One region of the Salmonella sp. HY31 genome, then DNA from elsewhere that is predicted to be linked to it. Evidence: predicted binding sites of a transcription regulator. Region 1 holds the regulator's gene; the other holds the start of a gene.
What was found. Region 1 encodes Fur, which represses iron uptake genes when iron is present. Its sites were predicted from a motif close to ATAATAATGAGAACNACTATCAA; they were not measured.
Positions count from the first base shown of each region.

Region 1 (10,479 bases):
TCAAAGAGGATTAACTTATGCGTACGTTTAGTGGCAAACGTAGTACGCTGGCTCTGGCTATCGCCGGTATCACAGCAATGTCGGGGTGGATCGTTGTTCCGCAGGCGCAAGCCTCCGGCTTTTTCGACGACTCCACGTTAACGGGCGGCATCTATTATTGGCAGCGTGAACGCGATCGTAAAGATGTGACCGATGGCGATAAATATAAAACAAACCTTTCTCATGCGACCTGGAACGCTAACCTGGATTTTCAGTCTGGTTACGCCGCGGATATGTTCGGTCTGGATATCGCGGCGTTTACCGCGATTGAAATGGCGGAAAACGGCGACAGCGGTCATCCAAACGAAATTGCTTTCTCGAAAAAGAATAAAGGCTACGACGAAGACTATTCCGGCGATAAGAGCGGTATCAGTCTTTATAAAGCCGCCGCGAAATTTAAATATGGCCCGGTCTGGGCGCGCGCCGGTTATATTCAGCCTACCGGACAGACGCTGTTAGCGCCGCACTGGAGTTTTATGCCGGGTACCTATCAGGGAGCGGAGGCCGGCGCAAGTTTTGACTATGGCGATGCGGGCGCGTTAAGTTTCTCCTACATGTGGACTAACGAATATAAAGCGCCGTGGCATACCGAAATGGATAAGTTTTATCAGGCGGATAAAAAAACTAATGTGGATTATCTCCACTCTATCGGCGCGAAGTACGACTTCAAAAATGACCTGGTGCTGGAAGCGGCGTTTGGTCAGTCCGAAGGCTATGTTGATCAATATTTCGCGAAGGCCAGTTATAAATTTGATTTAGGCGGCAATCCGTTCACTACCAGTTACCAGTTCTACGGCGCGCGCGACAAAGTAGATGATCGCAGCGCGAATGATATTTACGACGGTACGGCCTGGCTGCAGGCGCTAACCTTCGGCTACAAAGTCGCGGAAGTGGTTGACCTGCGTCTGGAAGGCACCTGGGTGAAAGCGGACGGTCAGCAGGGCTATTTCCTGCAACGTATGACGCCAACCTACGCTTCTTCAAACGGTCGTTTGGATATCTGGTGGGATAACCGTTCCGACTTTAACGCTAATGGCGAAAAGGCGGTTTTCTTCGGTGCGATGTATGACCTGAAAAACTGGGACCTGCCAGGATGGGCTGTGGGCGCGTCTTACGTTTACGCCTGGGATGCCAAACCGGCAACCTGGCAAAGTAATCCGGATGCTTACTACGACAAAAACCACACTATCGAAGAGTCCTCATACAGTCTGGATGCGGTCTATACCCTGCAGGAGGGGCGCGCCAAAGGCACCATGTTCAAACTGCACTTCACTGAATACGACAACCACTCCAATATTCCAAGCTGGGGCGGTGGTTACGGCAACATCTTTCAGGATGAGCGTGACGTGAAATTTATCGTTATTGCGCCATTCACTATTTTCTGATGTCAGATGTGGCAGGCTGCAGGTCTGCCGCGCTGTTGAGGAACGACCTATGAAAAAAATTTTACTCATCGCCAGCATGACCGCCGGTTTGACGGCCTGTGCGTCATCAACCACGCCGGAAGAAGATAGCCGCCTGAAAGAGGCGTACAGCGCCTGTATCAATACCGCACAGGGCTCGCCTGAGAAGGTAGAGGCCTGCCAAAACGTGCTGAATGTGCTTAAAAAAGACCGCAAACACCAGCAATTTGCTAATGAAGAAAGCGTACGGGTTCTGGACTATCAGCAGTGCATTCAGGCGACGCGTACGGGTAACGATCAGGTGATTACGGCTGACTGCGATAAGGTCTGGCAGGAAATTCGCAGCCATAATAGCGCGCGATAAAGCTTTTTATTGCTGCCCCCGGACGGGGCATTTCCCGTCCGGGGCTTTTTCAGGCTTTATTTTCTGCCGCGATATAGCCGCGACTCAGACGCACAAACAGCATCGCCGTCGCGGCAAGTCCACATAACGCCGCGCACATCAGCCACCAGCCGGGCGAGCTTTTATCGCCGGTTAATTTTACCAGCGCGGTAGAAATGGCCGGCGTCAGGCCGCCAAAAATCGCCGTCGCCAGGCTAAAGGCCAGCGAGAAACCGACGGTACGCACATAGACTGGCATCACTTCGGTTAACGCCGCGACCATTGCACCGTTATACATGCCAAAAAAGAAAGAGAACCACAGCAGTACCAGCGTCATGCGGGTAAAGTCGGGCGCGGCGGTCAGCCATTGCATGACAGGCCAGGTGGTGATCAGCGCCAGTAAAGTAATGCCCATTAACACGGCGCGACGGCCAATCCGGTCGGAAATCGCGCCACCAATGGGTAACCAGATAAAATTGGACACGCCCACCAGCATGGTGACGATCAAACTGTCCCGCGCGCTGAGATTAAGCACGGTTCTGCCATAGGTCGGCGTATAAACGGTGATAAAATAAAACGTTGTGGTGGTCATCGCTACCAGCAGCGTTCCGGCCGTAATAATGCGCCAGTTTTTGGCGATAGTAGCAAAGATTTCCCTGGTGTTGGGGCGATGCTTGCGTTGTAAAAACGCCTCTGTTTCTTGTAATGAACGACGTAAAACAAAAATCAGCGGAATGATCATACAGCCGATAAAGAACGGAATTCGCCAGCCCCATTCCGATATCGCGTCGTGTCCCAGCGTGAGATTCAGGCTATAACCAATCAACGCGGCAACAACGATCGCGACCTGCTGACTGGCGGATTGCCAACTGGTATAAAATCCTTTATTGCCTGGCGTTGCGATTTCGGACAGATAGACCGAAACGCCGCCTAACTCAACGCCTGCAGAAAATCCTTGTAATAACCGGCCCAGCAGCACCAACGCAGGTGCCGCCAGGCCGATCGTTTGGTAGCCGGGGACGAGGGCGATGAGCAACGTACCGCAGCCCATAATCGCCAGTGTCACCATCAGCCCTTTACGACGTCCGATTCTGTCAATATAGGCGCCAAGCACAATCGCGCCGATGGGGCGCATTAAAAAACCGGAGCCAAAGACGGCAAAGGTCAACATTAATGAGGCAAATTCGCTTTCCGCCGGAAAAAACGTTCTGGCGATATAGGTGGCGTAAAATCCGAACAAGAAAAAATCAAACTGTTCAAGAAAATTGCCGCTTGTCACGCGCAGTATTGCGCCGAACGTGCCGGCGCGCGATGTTGCAGGTGTGTGTTGTGCCATAGGGTTTGCTCTCCACTGTCTTTATTGTTTTATGGGTAAGATGCTGCGGGTCAGTTGCCTGTATCCCCCGCATGTTTTCCGCGTCGCCTCTCAACTGCCCATTTGAGTAAGGCCGCGCAGCGGAAAAATCCGTGGGCGAATTTTCCGTAGGGAAGGGTGAGAAAGAGTGCCATCACCACGCCTAAATGGAGCGCCAGCAGTATGCCCATTCCGCTGGTGTCTCTGCCTGCCAGCAGCGCCAGCCCGGTAAGACTGGTTAAGAACAGAAGCAGAATAAAGCCGCGATCCATTGGTTTCTGGCGCGCATCGCCATGTAACGGCGACCGCCGCAGATTGAGCCATAGTAGCCCCGCTGGGCCGATAAGCAGACCGATACCGCCCAGCGTGCCAAGCATGACCGGCAGGCTAAAGAGCGGGTAGGGCGCTTCCCAACCGGCGACGTAGTGATAGCCCGTCGCCACGACTGTGGCGGCAAAACAGAGCATAAAACCGTAAAAGGTAAAGTGATGAAAGCGACGGCGTAGCAGCGTGAACGCATCATCCGCTTCGTTACAGCCTTTGCCGTGTCCACCATCGAGATATTTCAGCGTTAACGCATTGTGCGACGCTTCCGCAATCTCCGCCGAACGCGGTACGCCCGGCGAGATCTCACGCCAGAAGCGGATTAGGGCCACCATAAGCAAACCGATTGCCAGCACAAAAACTGAGCCAAACATCCATGCCAGCAGGCTATGCGGAAAAATTTGATAGAAGTCACCGGCCAACGGCGGATGAATTAGCGACCCTTTCAGCGCCATCGCCAGTAATAAAAAGAGCGTCAGACCGACTATCAGCGCCAGCGCGACGGTGATCCCCGCCCGACGGTATAACGCGCCAAAAGCGGCGGGCTGGGCATACTGTTGATATGTTTCCAGGCGGACTTGCGCCATCGCTTTCGGCACGTTAATGGCAAATTCATGGGGCGGCGCGTACTGGCACGCGTGCAGGCAGGCGCCGCAGTTATGACATAAATTCGCCAGATAATGAACATCGGCTTTACCGAATTCGAGTCGCTGGGTCATCGCCGGAAATACCGCGCAAAATCCTTCGCAGTAGCGACACGCGTTACACACTTGCATGACGCGTTCGACCTCAGCTTCCGGTCCGGTAAGTACGGTGGTCTCAATGATTAATTTTTCAAGCTGTTTCATGATGCGCCTCCTTGTGCGCCGCGCGGGCGGCTTCTATCCCCGCAATGCGGCCAAAGGTTGTGCCGATAGACATGCCTACGCCTGCGGTATACCCCTTGCCCAGTACATTTCCTGCCATCATCTCGCCGGCAACAAACAGGTTGCGGCTTGGATGACCGGCAAAATGTACGGCGGCACGTTCATTGACTTTCAGGCCCAGGTAGGTAAAAGTGATTCCGGGTCGCAGCGCATAACCGTAGTAGGGCGGTGCATCAAGTGGGCGCGCCCAGTGGGTTTTCGCCGGCGTCAGGTTTTTGGTGGCGCAGTTATCAAGCAAGGTATGATCAAAATGACCGGGTTGGCAGGCCTGGTTATACTGCGTGACGGTGCGGGTAAATTTTTCCGCGTCCAGCCCCAACTGGCAGGCCAATTCAGCCAGCGTATTGGCCTGCGCGCCAGGAAAAACCGGCGGCATAAAGTGGCCGATGGCTTTGCTGTCAATAATCGAATAGCCAATTTGTCCTGGCTGTTGGGCAACCAGACGCCCCCAAATGGCGTAACGCTTCGGCCAGAAATCTTCGCCTTCATCATAAAAACGTTCGGCGTCGCGATTCACGACAATACCCAGCGATACGCAATCAACGCGAGTACAAATACCGCCGTCGTACAGCGGCGCCCTGGCATCAATCGCTACGCAGTGCGACTGGGACGGATCGCCAATGATATCCGCGCCGGCATCCATCATAAATTTGAGCAATACGCCCTGGTTAAAACGCGTGCCACGAATCAGAAAATTATCCGCGGGCCATTCGCCGCGCGCGTTTTCTCCCCAGGCCTTCCGCAGCCATTCACGATTTGATTCGAAACCGCCAGCCGCCAGTACGCAGGCTTTGGCAGTAATACGTTCGTTGCCCGCCAGCGCTGCTACGAATTCGCCGTCATGAAGTTCAAGCGCATGAACCGGCGTGTTATAACGAATCTGCACGCCCAGCCGTTCGGCGCTACGGTAATAGGCATTGACGAGCGCTTTCCCACCGCCCATAAAAAATGCATTAGTGCGCGCGACGTGGAGCGCCCCCGATAGCGGCGGTTGAAAGTTAACGCCATGTTTGCGCATCCAGTCGCGGCATTGCGAAGAGGTGCGAATGACCAACCGCGCCAGCGCTTCGTTGGTGTTGCCGTCGGTGACGCGCCACAGATCCTGCCAGAACTCCTCTTCAGGATAGCGTTCCACCAGCACATCCTGCGGCGCATCATGCATACAACGCAGGTTTCGTGTATGCTGAGAGTTTCCGCCGCGCCATTCCCGCGGGGCAGCCTCCAGCAGCAGAACCGATGCGCCCGCTTCCCGTGCGGTCAGGGCGGCGCATAATGCGGCATTGCCTCCGCCTATCACCAGTACATCAACCATCTTATGCTCCCGTACCATTTAACTATTTGTTAAATTTGTAATTAAAATGTATACGGATAAATAAGCGGCGCGCTATCAGGTAGCGCTAAACAGGGGTTTAGTAAGCGTAAAGGGTAGCACCTGGCCATTCGCCGGCGTCGACTAACTGACGCATGACTTTGGTGAGTACCACTCTGGCGGCAAGACCGGCGGGCGTCAGCTCATCATCCGACAGGCTGACTAAAAAGTTGGGGCGGCTGAGTATCGGATTATGGACGCCGATCACGCGTAGCGCGTCGTTATCCAGATGAGAAATCGCCGCGCCGGGCTGTAACGTGGCGCCAAGGCCGTCGCGCACGGCGCGCATCAACAACGCCAGGCCGTCAATTTCCGCAACGATCTCAACGTTAAGCGCATGTTCCTGGCATACAGCGTCCAGCCTGCCGCGCAGTCCGTGTCCCTGGCTCGGCATAATGAGCGGAATGTCTGCCAGTTGTTCAGGCGTGATCGGGTTATCAGGAAGCGCCGCCAGCAGGGCATGGGAGCCAATCAGAAAAAGCTGTTCTTCAAGGATCGGTCTGGCGCTCCAGCGCAGGATTTTATCTTTTTGAAAGACAACGGCTAAATCAATCTGGCGGGTATTAATCATTCTTTCAAGATTACCGGACAAGCTTTCCACCACATGCAGTCGGACATCGGCATAGTTTTCCTGCATGGCATGGATAAAAGGTATACCCAGTATGGAGGCGGTACTGGGGGCCATTCCTACGCTCACATGACCGGAAAGACGTGCTTCTCTTGCGGCGAGAATCGCGTCGTCGGCATGACGCAGGGCGAGTTGTGCCTGTGAATAAAAGGCCAGCCCGGCGTTGGTCGGCGTTACGCCGCGCGAGGTGCGCTGCAACAGACGGATGGCAAGCTCGTTTTCCAGACGGGACATCTGCTGGCTTAAGGCTGAAACGCCAATATCAAGATCCTGCGCGGCGCTACCCATACTGCCGGTTTCAATAATACGCACGAAATAGCGTAACTGGCGAAGCTCCATTCCTGCTCTCCTGAGATGCGATAGCGGTTTTTTTACATTAAATCAACATCAAGCAGCAGGAAAGAGGAGGATATAAAAAAGCCAACCGGGCGGTTGGCTCTTCGAAAGATTTATACTTATTTGGTCGCGTCATCGTGCGCGTGCTCGTCTTCGCGGCAGTCGCCTTCAGCGCAGTGGCCGTAAAGATAGAGGCTGTGATTAGTTAAACGAATACCGTGTCTCGCCGCAATTTCACGCTGGCGCGCTTCAATAGAATCATCACTAAATTCAATCACTTTTCCGCAGTCAAGGCAGATAAGATGATCGTGATGATGCTGTTGCGTCAGTTCAAAAACGGATTTACCGCCTTCAAAATTATGGCGGGTCACGATACCGGCATCGTCAAACTGGTTCAGCACACGGTACACGGTTGCCAGACCGATTTCTTCACCCATGTCGATCAGGCGTTTGTATAAATCTTCCGCACTGACGTGATGGTTATCTGGTTCCTGAAGAACTTCCAGAATTTTTAAACGAGGAAGCGTTACTTTCAGGCCAGCCTTCTTTAATGCGGTATTGTTGTCAGTCATGCGGAATCTGTCCTGTTGCTAAACGATTCACTTCATTAGAGAAGTGGCAGAAATTGCACTCAAGATAATGCGTATCATTATAGGACTGCCATGCCGAAATGAAAACCGCAAGTCTCTCGCAGATGTTAATAAAACTGTGGTTTTGCCTGCAAATTCTGGCGCCACCTGATTACACCCGGACATTGTACAGGGATGGGTGTGAAAGTTACAAATTTGTAGCAATTATTTTGATTGGTCTTGTCTATTGATGCGGCGCAGACGTAATGCTGCGCCGCATAAGATTAGGCGTTGAGGATGTCGTCGAGGTGCAATTCAGCCGAAATTTGCTTGACCCATTTTTCAACACGCTCGGCGGTCAGTTCAGGCTGACGGTCTTCGTCAATCGCCAGGCCGACAAAATGATCGTCATCAGCCAGACCCTTAGAGGCTTCAAAATGATAGCCTGCGGTTGGCCAGTGACCCACAATCGTGGCGCCGCGCGGCTCAATAATGTCGCGAATAGTGCCCAGCGCATCACAGAAGTATTCCGCGTAGTCTTCCTGATCGCCACAGCCAAACAGCGCCACCAGCTTACCGTTAAAGTCAATCTCTTCGAGAGTCGGGAAGAAGTCATCCCAGTCACATTGTGCTTCGCCATAGTACCAGGTTGGGATGCCCAGCAGCAGAATGTCATACCCTTCCAGGTCTTCTTTACTGCTTTTTGCAATGTCATGCACATCGGCAACGTCTTTACCAAGCTGTTTTTGAATCATTTTTGCGATATTTTCGGTATTACCGGTGTCGCTGCCGAAAAAGATGCCAGTGATTGCCATGAGTAAAATAACCTCTTGAAACTTATTGAAATGGTGGTGGCGAATTGCCCACGGATAAGGGCAATCATAGCAGAACAGGCAGATATGCGGAAACAGCAATCACGCGGGACTGCACGCTCTGCTACACGAAATATGAAACAAAACTTGTTTTCAGACTAAACCCTGGCCGCGCAGCGCCATAAGCTGCTTCATTAACATTTCTTCAATGAGCTCGCTGCGGCTAATGTTGCGCGCTTCGGCCAGTTCATTCAGCGCGTCAACAGCTTGTGCGTTGAGTTTTAATTCGACACGCTTGAGGCCACGAACTTTGTCGCGTTTTAACTGGTTACGCTTATTGATGCGTAACTGTTCATCGCGCGAAAGCGGATTCGTTTTAGGTCGTCCCGGGCGACGCTCGTGCGCGAACAGATCTAATGTCGTACGGTCCGTTTGTTCTTTGGCCATGATTTTGGTGACTTCGGGGGAAACAATCAGCCAGGCTTATGCCCGGATGGATAGCGCGCCATCATACATCAGCGAGGAAGCGACGCCAACGCCCACGCGCGTAATCGCGCACAGGCGATGAGTTTTTAATCAGTTAGCGCTTATCGTGCAGATAACGGCGGATGGCGCGCAGAACCGCCTCTGGTTTTTCGGCATGTACCCAGTGGCCCGCGCCGGCTATCACATGCGCGCGCGCCAAAGGGAATTGCGCCAGCAGCGCGTCGCGGTACGCTTCGGTCACGTACGGCGAGTTACCGCCTGGAATAAACAGCGCCGGATGTTCCCAGGCCGGAATGGTTTTCCAGCCGACGATATGCGGATACTGCTCCCATAATACCGGAACATTAAAACGCCATTCGCCTTCAGCCCAGGATTTTAACAGAAACTGGATCACGCCTTCTTCGTTAAGATGCTGGCGCATAATACCTGCCGCCTGTTGGCGGGATGTAGCGTCGGATTCGCTTACGGCGTTAATGGCCGCGAAAATGCGATCGTGGCGGCGAACGTGATAATCCACGGGGGCGATATCAATCGCGACCAGACGATCGATGCGATCGGGCGCCAGCGCCGTCAGCGCCATTACCGCTTTTCCGCCCATGGAATGACCAATAAAAGTCGCTTTCTCGATCTGCTGCGCGTCAAGCGTATCCAGCAGATCCTGGGCCATTGCCGGATAATCCATGACCGGATCGCGCGGCGATAAACCATGATTGCGCATATCGACCTGAATAATGTTGTGATCGGTCACCAGATCGCGCGCCAGTACGCCGAGGTTGTCCAGGCTGCCAAACAGGCCATGAACGAGAACGATGGGGGAATTATTGTGCAGGTTTTGTGCAGATTGCGCTCGGATATTTAATTTCATGGCAAAGTTCTTTTTTTCGCTCTGTCGGGTTAGGGTATTATGTTGACCATTCTGCCACTGGGCTGCAACCTCTAAGGTTTACTCCGAGTTTTTTTGTCAGCCGGGCTTAACGCTATCCGCTGTTGGGATTTGTTCCTATAATCCCAATGACTTGTATTCAGCAAAGACATCGCACTGGATTAAGATGAAAACGATTGAAGTTGATGATGAACTCTATAGCTATATTGCCAGCCACACCAAGCATATCGGCGAGAGCGCATCCGACATTTTACGGCGTATGTTGAAGTTTTCCGCCACGACACAGCCAACTGCTTCGGCGGCGAAAGGGACGCCTGCGGCGCAACCCGTCGCAGAAGCGAAACCGGCCAATCCGGTAAAAGACAAAGTTCGCGCGATGCGTGAGCTGCTGTTGTCTGACGAATATGCCGAGCAGAAAAAAGCGGTCAATCGCTTTATGCTGATTCTGACTACACTCTATTCACTGGATCACCACGCGTTTGCGGAGGCGACGGAGTCGTTGCATGGCCGCACGCGCGTCTATTTTGCGGCGGATGAACAAACGCTGCTGAAAAATGGGAATCAAACTAAACCTAAGCACGTTCCCGGCACGCCGTATTGGGTGATCACCAACACCAACACCGGCCGTAAATGCAGCATGATCGAACATATCATGCAGTCAATGCAATTCCCGGCGGAATTGATTGAAAAGGTTTGCGGAACAATTTAATCCTTGCATTAGAAGGACCAGGCAATGGCAATCCACAACCGCGCAGGACAACCCGCGCAACAAAGTGATTTGATTAACGTCGCCCAACTGACGGCGCAGTATTATGTACTGAAACCGGAGGCAGGGAATGCAGAACATGCCGTGAAATTTGGCACCTCCGGCCATCGCGGTAGCGCAGGTCGTCACAGTTTCAACGAACCGCATATTCTGGCAATCGCCCAGGCGATTGCTGAGGAGCGGACGAAGAACGGCATTACCG
Region 1 covers NZ_CP170479.1:3,302,586-3,313,064, reverse strand. The annotation lists gene chiP (chitoporin) at 18-1,424, shown strand; gene chiQ (ChiQ/YbfN family lipoprotein) at 1,474-1,806, shown strand; gene tcuC (tricarballylate/proton symporter TcuC) at 1,856-3,160, opposite strand; gene tcuB (tricarballylate utilization protein TcuB) at 3,211-4,350, opposite strand; gene tcuA (FAD-dependent tricarballylate dehydrogenase TcuA) at 4,337-5,740, opposite strand; gene tcuR (tricarballylate utilization LysR family transcriptional regulator TcuR) at 5,838-6,764, opposite strand; gene fur (ferric iron uptake transcriptional regulator) at 6,881-7,333, opposite strand; gene fldA (flavodoxin FldA) at 7,615-8,145, opposite strand; gene ybfE (LexA regulated protein) at 8,296-8,589, opposite strand; gene ybfF (esterase) at 8,723-9,493, opposite strand; gene seqA (replication initiation negative regulator SeqA) at 9,678-10,220, shown strand; gene pgm (phosphoglucomutase (alpha-D-glucose-1,6-bisphosphate-dependent)) at 10,245-10,479, shown strand, end outside.

Region 2 (10,479 bases), 1.9 Mb from region 1:
AAAAAACCTTATTATTTCCGGTAATACATATTGGCTAAGGAGCAGTGATATGCGCGTTAACAATTTAACCCCGCAAGATCTCAAGGCTTATGGTATCAATGACGTCCAGGATATCGTTTACAATCCCAGCTACGACACCCTCTATCAGGAAGAACTTAATCCTGGTCTGGAAGGCTATGAGCGTGGCGTGTTAACTAACCTGGGCGCCGTTGCCGTTGATACCGGTATTTTTACCGGTCGTTCGCCTAAGGATAAGTATATTGTTCGCGACGAAACCACGCGTGATACGCTCTGGTGGTCCGATAAGGGTAAAGGTAAAAACGATAATAAGCCGCTTTCCCAGGAAACCTGGCAACATCTGAAAGATCTGGTAACGCATCAACTTTCCGGTAAACGCTTATTCATTGTTGATGCATTCTGCGGCGCAAATGCTGATACGCGTCTTTCCGTACGCTTTATTACGGAAGTCGCCTGGCAGGCCCATTTCGTTAAAAATATGTTTATTCGCCCAACGGACGAAGAGTTGGTGGATTTCAAGCCTGACTTTATCGTCATGAACGGCGCGAAGTGCACCAACCCGCAATGGAAAGAGCAAGGGCTGAACTCGGAAAACTTCGTGGCGTTCAACCTGACTGAACGTATTCAGCTCATTGGCGGCACCTGGTACGGCGGCGAAATGAAAAAAGGGATGTTCTCGGTAATGAACTACCTGCTGCCGCTGAAAGGTATCGCATCAATGCACTGTTCTGCCAACGTGGGTGAAAAAGGCGATGTCGCGGTCTTCTTCGGCCTTTCCGGCACCGGAAAAACCACACTGTCCACCGACCCGAAACGTCGTCTGATTGGCGATGATGAGCACGGTTGGGATGACGACGGCGTATTCAACTTTGAAGGCGGCTGCTACGCCAAAACCATCAAGCTGTCGAAAGAAGCGGAGCCAGAAATTTATCACGCGATTCGCCGTGATGCGCTGCTGGAAAACGTCACCGTGCGCGAGGACGGCACCGTTGATTTCGACGATGGTTCCAAAACCGAAAACACCCGCGTCTCTTACCCGATCTATCACATCGATAACATCGTTAAGCCCGTATCCAAAGCAGGTCACGCCACTAAGGTTATCTTCCTGACTGCGGATGCCTTCGGCGTATTGCCGCCGGTTTCCCGTTTAACCGCTAACCAGACGCAGTACCACTTCCTGTCGGGTTTCACCGCTAAACTGGCCGGCACCGAACGCGGCGTTACCGAACCGACCCCCACCTTCTCCGCCTGCTTCGGCGCCGCGTTCCTGACGTTGCACCCGACGCAGTACGCTGAGGTGCTGGTGAAACGTATGCAGGCGGCGGGCGCGCAGGCTTATCTGGTTAACACTGGCTGGAACGGTACCGGCAAACGTATCTCCATTAAAGATACGCGCGCGATTATCGACGCCATTCTGAACGGTTCTCTTGATAACGCGGAAACTTTCCGTCTGCCGCTGTTCGATCTGGCGATCCCGACTGAACTGCCGGGCGTGGATACCCGCATTCTCGACCCGCGTAACACCTACGCGTCGCCGGAACAATGGCAGGAAAAAGCCACCGCGCTGGCGAAACTGTTCATTGAGAACTTCGAGAAGTACACGGATACCCCGGCAGGCGAAGCACTGGTTAGCGCCGGACCGAAGCTGTAAGGAATATGCCGGATGACGGCTTTGCCTTATCCGGCCTACAATGTGTGAAATACCAGGTCGGATAAGTGTAGCGCCATTCCAGCGTTGAGAAGAAAGGGAGGTTAATACCTCCCTTTCTTATGCCTCTTTTGTGGTCCCCTGGACGCGAGCCACAGGCACCGGCAGCCAGGCGCGAATCGACAATCCACCACGCTCGCTGGTGCCAATCTCCAGCATCCCGTTATGGTTATCGATAATGCGCTGCACAATCGCCAGACCCAGCCCTGTTCCGCTGGTGCTACGGGCGCTGTCGCCGCGCACAAAAGGCTGGAACAGATGTTTACGCTGCTCCGGCTTAATGCCCGGCCCGTCATCTTCTACCTGGAACCAGGCGCGATGCGACTCAGTGCCGCTGCTGACCTTAATCCAGCCGTTGCCATAACGGGCAGCATTGACCACCATATTCGCCACCGCGCGCTTAATAGAGAGCGGGTGCATTTTCACCTGAATGCTGCCTGCCTGAAGCGCAGTGTTAATCTCACGCTCATAGCCGCTTTCCGCCGCAATCACCTCACCCAGTACGGAATTGAGATCCGCCATCTCCATCGGCATTTCCTGACCGGTACGCAGATAGTCAATAAACTGTTCGATAATGGCGTTACACTCTTCGATGTCTTTATTGATCGACTCCGCGAGATAACCATCTTCCTCGCCCATCATCTCCGTCGCCAGACGAATGCGGGTCAGCGGCGTGCGCAAGTCGTGGCTGACGCCCGCCATCAATAGCGTACGGTCATCGGCCAATTGTTTCACACCGGCTGCCATATGGTTAAACGCACGGGTCACAGAGCGCACCTCAGAGGCGCCATATTCACGCAGCGGCGGCGGAATAATTCCCTTTCCTACCTGCAAGGCGGCATGTTCAAGATCCACTAACGGTCGGTTCTGTATGCGAATAAACAGCCACGCGCCGCCTATTGCCAATAGCATGATCGCCAGCGTGTAACGGAACAGCGGAGAAAAATCGCCCTGATGAATCTCGGTCAGCGGCACGCGCACCCAGATATTGGGCGACAGCCAGGTTTTCAGCCACACGACGGGCGAGCTTTTGTTGACCTCAACGCGCACTTCCGTCGGGCCGCCAAGCTGCTGCGCCATCTGATGGCTTAAGAATTCGTAGTGTTGCGCCCAACGCAGCCCGGCCTCTTCGGCAGCTTCGTTGGTGTAGAGAGAGATCCCCAGTTCGCGATAGATTTCCCGGCGAAACGCAGGAGGCACGACTAACTGCGTACCGTCCTCCAGTTGCAGCTTATCGGTCATCAGCATGCGGACCTCGTAAGCCAGAACCTTATTAAACTGCTGGAGGCTCGGCAAAATCGCGAAGTTCAGCACCACCAGGTAGGTCGTCACCAGGCTGACGAACAGCAAGGTGACGATGAGCAACAGCGTGCGGGCAAATGAACTTCGCGGCGAGAAGCGCATTCGCCTCATGCTTTAGAGCCGTCCGGTACGAAGACGTAGCCCAGGCCCCATACGGTCTGAATATAACGCGGATGCGCCGGATCTTCTTCCACCATGCGGCGCAGACGGGAGATCTGGACATCGATGGAACGTTCCATCGCGGAATACTCGCGGCCACGGGCCAGATTCATCAGCTTATCGCGAGAGAGCGGCTCGCGCGGATGGCTGACTAACGCTTTCAGTACCGCAAACTCCCCGCTGGTCAGCGGCATCGGTTCATCTTCACGGAACATCTCGCGCGTACCGAGGTTCAGTTTAAACTTACCGAACGCGATAACGGCCTCTTCCTGCGACGGCGCGCCGGGCAGTTCGTTTGCCTGACGACGCAGCACGGCGCGGATACGCGCCAACAGCTCGCGCGGGTTAAACGGTTTAGGAATGTAGTCATCGGCACCGATTTCCAGCCCGACGATACGGTCAACCTCTTCACCCTTCGCCGTGACCATAATGATCGGCATTGGATTACTTTGACTACGCAGGCGACGACAAATCGACAGACCATCTTCACCTGGCAGCATTAAATCCAGTACCATGAGATGGAAAGATTCACGGGTCAGCAGACGATCCATCTGCTCGGCGTTAGCGACGCTTCGAACCTGGAAGCCCTGCTCGGTCAGATAACGTTCCAGTAGCGCCCGCAGACGCATATCGTCATCAACCACCAGAATCTTATAATTCTCTTGCATTGTCTGTACTCCCAAAGGTTCGCAACAAATGTAAGTGTGTATTCTTAAAAAAGCTCACGTGAGTCACCAGCGAATTCTGGTATGAATTTCAGGCTAAATTGTTACAAAGCATATTTAACAGCAGCTTAAATATACAATTAATCAGCAAACCCATTATTTATTCTGTCGGGACGATCACGTTATACCCCGTGTGCGCAATATCGACAGCAAAGGTAAATCAACGAGATGAAAACGCCCCTGATCACCCGCGAAGGGTACGAAACACTCAAACAAGAGCTCAATTATCTCTGGCGTGAAGAGCGCCCGGAGGTCACCAAAAAAGTGACCTGGGCTGCGAGTCTGGGCGACCGCAGCGAGAATGCCGACTATCAGTATAATAAAAAGCGCCTGCGTGAGATCGACAGACGTGTCAGATATCTGACCAAATGCATGGAAAATCTCAAAATCGTGGATTATTCCCCGCAGCAGGAGGGCAAAGTCTTCTTCGGCGCCTGGGTGGAAATCGAAAATGACGACGGCGATACGCTGAAGTTCCGCATTGTCGGTTACGATGAAATTTTCGGACGTAAGGATTACATCTCTATCGACTCGCCGATGGCGCGGGCACTACTGAAAAAAGAAGTGGGCGATCTGGCGGTGGTCAACACCCCTGTCGGCGAAGCAAACTGGTACGTCAATGCGATCGAATACGTCAAATAAGACAAGAAGAATCCTAAGCCCTCGCTGATGGCTGGCATTTTTGTCAGCCAATCCGTATAACTATCCCCTGATTTTTATCCTGAAGACGAAGCTAACCCATGATGAATGATTCTTTCTGCCGCATTATTGCGGGTGAAATCCAGGCACATGCCGGACAGGTTGAAGCTGCCGTTCGCCTGCTTGACGAAGGGAACACCGTGCCGTTTATCGCACGTTATCGTAAAGAAATCACCGGCGGTCTGGATGACACGCAGTTGCGTAACCTGGAAACACGTCTGGGCTATCTGCGTGAGCTGGAAGACAGGCGTCAGGCCATCCTCAAGTCCATTTCCGAACAAGGCAAACTGACCGATGAGCTGGCTGGCGCCATCAACGCTACGTTAAGTAAGACCGAGCTCGAAGATCTCTACCTGCCCTATAAACCTAAACGCCGCACCCGTGGACAAATCGCCATTGAAGCCGGCCTTGAGCCGCTGGCCGATCTGCTCTGGAACGAGCCGTCCCACGATCCTGATGTGGAAGCGGCAAAGTATATTGATGCCGACAAAGGCGTGGCGGACACGAAAGCCGCGCTCGATGGCGCACGCTACATTCTGATGGAGCGCTTTGCCGAAGACGCCGCATTGCTGGCGAAAGTGCGTGATTACCTGTGGAAGAACGCCCATCTGGTTGCCACCGTCGTGAGCGGCAAAGAGGAAGAAGGGGCAAAATTCCGCGACTATTTCGACCATCATGAGCCAATTGCCAACGTCCCGTCTCACCGTGCGTTAGCAATGTTCCGTGGTCGTAACGAAGGCATTCTGCAACTTTCGCTCAATGCCGACCCACAGTTTGATGAGCCGCCAAAAGAGAGCTACTGCGAACAAATCATCATGGACCATCTCGGCCTGCGTCTGAATAACGCCCCGGCGGATAGCTGGCGCAAGGGCGTAGTGAGCTGGACATGGCGCATCAAGGTCTTAATGCACCTCGAAACCGAACTGATGGGCACCGTGCGCGAACGTGCGGAAGACGAAGCGATTAACGTGTTTGCCCGTAACCTGCACGACCTGCTGATGGCGGCACCGGCTGGCCTGCGCGCCACAATGGGCCTTGATCCTGGCTTGCGTACCGGCGTAAAAGTCGCTGTCGTTGACGGCACCGGCAAGCTGGTGGCGACGGATACCATTTATCCGCATACCGGTCAGGCGGCCAAAGCGGCTACCGTTATCGCCGCGCTGTGCGAAAAATACCACGTCGAACTGGTAGCGATTGGCAACGGTACGGCATCGCGCGAAACCGAACGCTTCTATCTCGACGTGCAGAAACAATTCCCGAACGTGACGGCGCAGAAAGTGATCGTCAGCGAAGCGGGGGCGTCCGTTTATTCCGCTTCTGAGCTGGCGGCGCAGGAGTTTCCGGATCTGGATGTTTCTCTGCGCGGCGCGGTGTCCATTGCCCGCCGTCTACAGGACCCGCTGGCTGAACTGGTGAAAATCGACCCGAAATCGATCGGCGTCGGCCAATATCAGCACGATGTCAGCCAGACCCAGTTGGCCCGTAAACTGGATGCGGTGGTAGAAGACTGCGTAAACGCCGTCGGCGTCGATTTGAATACCGCCTCCGTGCCGCTGCTGACCCGCGTCGCGGGCTTAACGCGTATGATGGCGCAGAACATCGTCGCCTGGCGCGATGAGAACGGTCAGTTTCAGAATCGCCAGCAACTGTTGAAGGTGAGCCGTCTGGGGCCGAAAGCGTTTGAGCAGTGCGCGGGCTTCCTGCGTATTAACCACGGTGATAACCCGCTGGATGCGTCTACCGTCCACCCGGAAGCCTATCCGGTTGTCGAACGAATTCTGGCGGCGACGCAGCAAGCGCTAAAAGATCTCATGGGCAACAGCAACGAATTGCGTCACCTCAAGGCCGCCGATTTTACCGACGATAAATTCGGCGTGCCGACCGTGAGCGATATCATCAAAGAGCTGGAAAAACCAGGCCGTGACCCGCGCCCTGAATTTAAAACCGCGCAGTTCGCCGATGGCGTCGAAACCATGAATGACCTGTTGCCGGGTATGATTCTGGAAGGGGCGGTCACTAACGTCACCAACTTCGGCGCGTTTGTCGATATCGGCGTCCATCAGGATGGTCTGGTTCACATCTCTTCCCTGTCGACTAAATTCGTCGACGATCCACACACCGTGGTGAAAGCCGGCGACATCGTGAAGGTGAAAGTGCTGGAAGTGGATCTGCAACGTAAGCGTATTGCGCTGACGATGCGTCTGGACGAACAGCCCGGCGAAACCACTGCTCGCCGTAGCGGCGGTGCCGATCGCGCTCAGGGAAACCGCCCGGCAACAAAAGCGGTGAAACCGCGCGGTCGGGACGCCCAGCCAGCCGGTAACAGCGCCATGATGGATGCGCTGGCAGCCGCACTGGGGAAAAAACGCTAATCGGGTAATACGCAGGCCGGATGATCTCTTATCCGGCCTGCGATTTTGCAATACGTCCAACCCTTTCTTTTTTAATTAACAATTAAATCTTACCCATTAGAATCTGTTAATTAATTCTCTTCTGCTATCCGTACTATTAATTATCACTCTATTAACAGATGAAACCTTAATTAAACATTAAAAATGGTGGATATTTGCACAACAGGGGGATTTGCAAAAAGACAAATAAATGTTGAGCCATATCAACATTGGCGCAAATTATCGCTTATTTGTACATTCCGTCACATTTTAACCGTTGAAGATAGAAACCATTCTCATTATCATTGTGTTGTTGATTATTTACTCTTTCCTTCGTTGGCTAAATATCGGGTCTCCTGCCGCCCCCCTGAGCGCCGCATGAGGTATACATCCAGTTAGCAAGAAACAAGTAGGTCGTATGCAATTCACTCCTGACACTGCGTGGAAAATCACCGGCTTTGCGCGTGAAATCAGCCCGGCGTATCGTCAAAAACTGCTTTCGCTCGGCATGTTGCCCGGCTCTTCATTTAATGTCGTCCGCGTCGCGCCCTTAGGCGATCCGATCCATATCGAAACACGACGCGTGAGTCTGGTATTACGTAAAAAGGATTTGGCGTTAATAGAAGTGGAAGCGGTTTCCTGTTAATACAGTGAGTCTATAAAAATGAAAAAATTAACCATTGGTTTAATTGGTAATCCTAATTCCGGCAAGACCACCTTATTTAACCAACTCACCGGCGCGCGTCAGCGCGTAGGGAACTGGGCGGGCGTCACCGTCGAGCGTAAAGAGGGTCAGTTTTCGACAACTGACCACCAGGTCACGCTGGTAGATTTACCCGGCACCTATTCGCTGACGACCATCTCGTCGCAAACCTCTCTTGACGAACAGATCGCCTGCCACTACATCCTGAGCGGCGATGCCGACCTGTTGATAAACGTTGTGGACGCCTCCAATCTGGAGCGTAACCTCTATTTGACGCTGCAACTGCTGGAGCTGGGTATCCCCTGTATTGTCGCGCTCAACATGCTGGATATTGCCGAAAAACAGCAGGTTCGTATTGATGTCGACGCTCTGTCCACGCGTCTGGGTTGCCCTGTCGTACCGCTGGTATCGACTCGCGGTCACGGTATCGAGGCGCTGAAACTGGCCATTGACCGTCACAACGCTAACGACAATGTCGAACTGGTGCATTATGCCCAGCCGCTGCTGCGCGAGGCGGGTTTCCTGGCCGACGCGATGGCCCAGGAGATGCCTTTACAACAGCGCCGCTGGCTGGGTCTGCAAATGCTGGAGGGCGATATCTACAGCCAGGCTTACGCAGGCGAAGCGGCGCAAAACCTGGACACCTCCCTTGCCCGTCTGAAGGACGAAATGGACGACCCGGCGCTGCATATCGCCGACGCCCGTTTCCAGTGTATCGCCGCTATTTGCGACGTGGTAAGCAATACCCTGACAGCCGAACCCAGCCGTTTCACCACCGCAGTTGATAAAATTATCCTGAACCGTTTCCTCGGCTTACCGATTTTTCTGTTCGTGATGTACCTGATGTTCTTGCTCGCCATTAACATCGGCGGCGCGTTGCAACCCCTGTTTGATGCCGGTTCCGTCGCTATCTTTATTCATGGCATTCAGTGGATTGGCTACACTCTGCACTTCCCGGATTGGTTAACCATCTTCCTGGCGCAAGGTCTTGGCGGCGGGATCAATACCGTCCTGCCGCTGGTACCGCAGATCGGGATGATGTACCTGTTTCTCTCCTTCCTTGAAGACTCCGGCTATATGGCGCGCGCGGCCTTCGTCATGGATCGCCTGATGCAGGCGCTGGGGCTGCCGGGTAAATCCTTCGTGCCGCTGATTGTCGGCTTCGGCTGTAATGTACCTTCCGTGATGGGCGCCCGCACGCTTGACGCTCCGCGCGAACGCCTGATGACCATCATGATGGCGCCGTTTATGTCCTGCGGCGCGCGTCTGGCGATTTTCGCCGTCTTTGCCGCCGCCTTCTTCGGGCAAAACGGCGCGCTGGCGGTCTTCTCGTTGTACGTGCTGGGTATTGTTATGGCGGTATTAACCGGCCTGATGCTGAAACATACCATTATGCGCGGCGAAGCCTCTCCGTTTGTGATGGAGCTGCCGGTTTACCACGTACCGCATATCAAGAGCCTTATTATCCAGACCTGGCAACGCCTGAAAGGTTTTGTACTGCGCGCCGGTAAAGTCATTATCATCGTTAGTATTTTCCTGAGCGCGTTTAACAGCTTCTCACTGAGCGGCAAAATCGTCGATAACATTAATGACTCCGCCCTCGCCTCTGTAAGCCGGGTGATCACGCCAGTCTTTAAACCGATCGGCGTCCATGAGGATAACTGGCAGGCGACCGTGGGTCTGTTTACGGGCGCCATGGCGAAAGAAGTTGTCGTCGGTACGCTGAACACGCTCTACACCGCCGAAAATATTCAGGACGAAGCGTTTAACCCTGCCGACTTTCATCTCGGCGATGAACTGCTGGGCGCGGTTGACGATACCTGGCAAAGCCTGAAAGACACCTTTAGCCTGAGCGTACTGGCCAACCCGATCGAAGCAAGTAAAGGCGACGGCGAAATGGCGACCGGAGCGATGGGCGTAATGGATCAAAAATTCGGCAGCGCCGCGGCGGCGTACAGTTACCTGATTTTCGTCCTGCTTTACGTACCGTGTATCTCGGTGATGGGCGCTATCGCCCGCGAGTCCAGCCGCGGCTGGATGAGCTTCTCAATCCTGTGGGGACTGAATATCGCCTATTCGCTCGCCACGCTGTTCTATCAGGTTACCAGCTTCAGTCAACACCCTACATACAGCCTGATCTGTATTCTGGCGGTGATCGTCTTTAACGTTGTGGTGTTAAGCCTGTTGCGCCGCGCCCGCAGCCGTGTGGACATTGAACTACTGGCAACCCGCAAAAACGTCAGTTCCTGTTGTTCGGGCACTGCGGGCAATTGTCACTAAGGGATGTAAAAAATGGCTTCATTGATACAGGTTCGCGATCTACTGGCGCTACGGGGTCGCATGGAGGTAACGCAGATCAGCCATACGCTGCACGCCCCGCAGCCAATGATCGACGCCATGCTGAATCAACTGGAGATCATGGGTAAAGCGGTACGTATCCCGGAAGAACCGGACGGCTGCCTTTCAGGTAGCTGCAAAAGTTGTCCGGAAGGTAAAGCCTGCCTGCGCGAATGGTGGGCCTTGCGTTAACCTTCGCCGGATAGCGACGTAACACTTCTCATCCGGCCTTTATCCCGCGTTATGTTGCCCGGTACGCGTCACGCTGCCGGGCAATTTTGCGTAATGCCTTCCACAAAGATGAAAGCGTTACCGCCGTCCGCATTTATCTCCCCATGCGCCTCGCAAGCGCACTAATTCTCTACTGCAATCAGCCCGGTCAGCGCGTAGTGTCACGTCATTGAACTTCACCGGTGACGGATCGATATGGCGACCTCA
Region 2 covers NZ_CP170479.1:330,956-341,434, reverse strand. The annotation lists gene pckA (phosphoenolpyruvate carboxykinase (ATP)) at 50-1,669, shown strand; gene envZ (two-component system sensor histidine kinase EnvZ) at 1,787-3,139, opposite strand; gene ompR (two-component system response regulator OmpR) at 3,136-3,855, opposite strand; gene greB (transcription elongation factor GreB) at 4,081-4,554, shown strand; gene ACE15A_RS01510 (Tex family protein) at 4,653-6,983, shown strand; gene feoA (ferrous iron transporter A) at 7,420-7,647, shown strand; gene feoB (Fe(2+) transporter permease subunit FeoB) at 7,666-9,984, shown strand; gene feoC ([Fe-S]-dependent transcriptional repressor FeoC) at 9,997-10,233, shown strand; gene ACE15A_RS01490 (Rpn family recombination-promoting nuclease/putative transposase) at 10,468-10,479, shown strand, end outside.
Region 2: feoA (ferrous iron transporter A) is a predicted target of Fur. The motif match lies at 7,285-7,307, and genes of this name have one in related genera.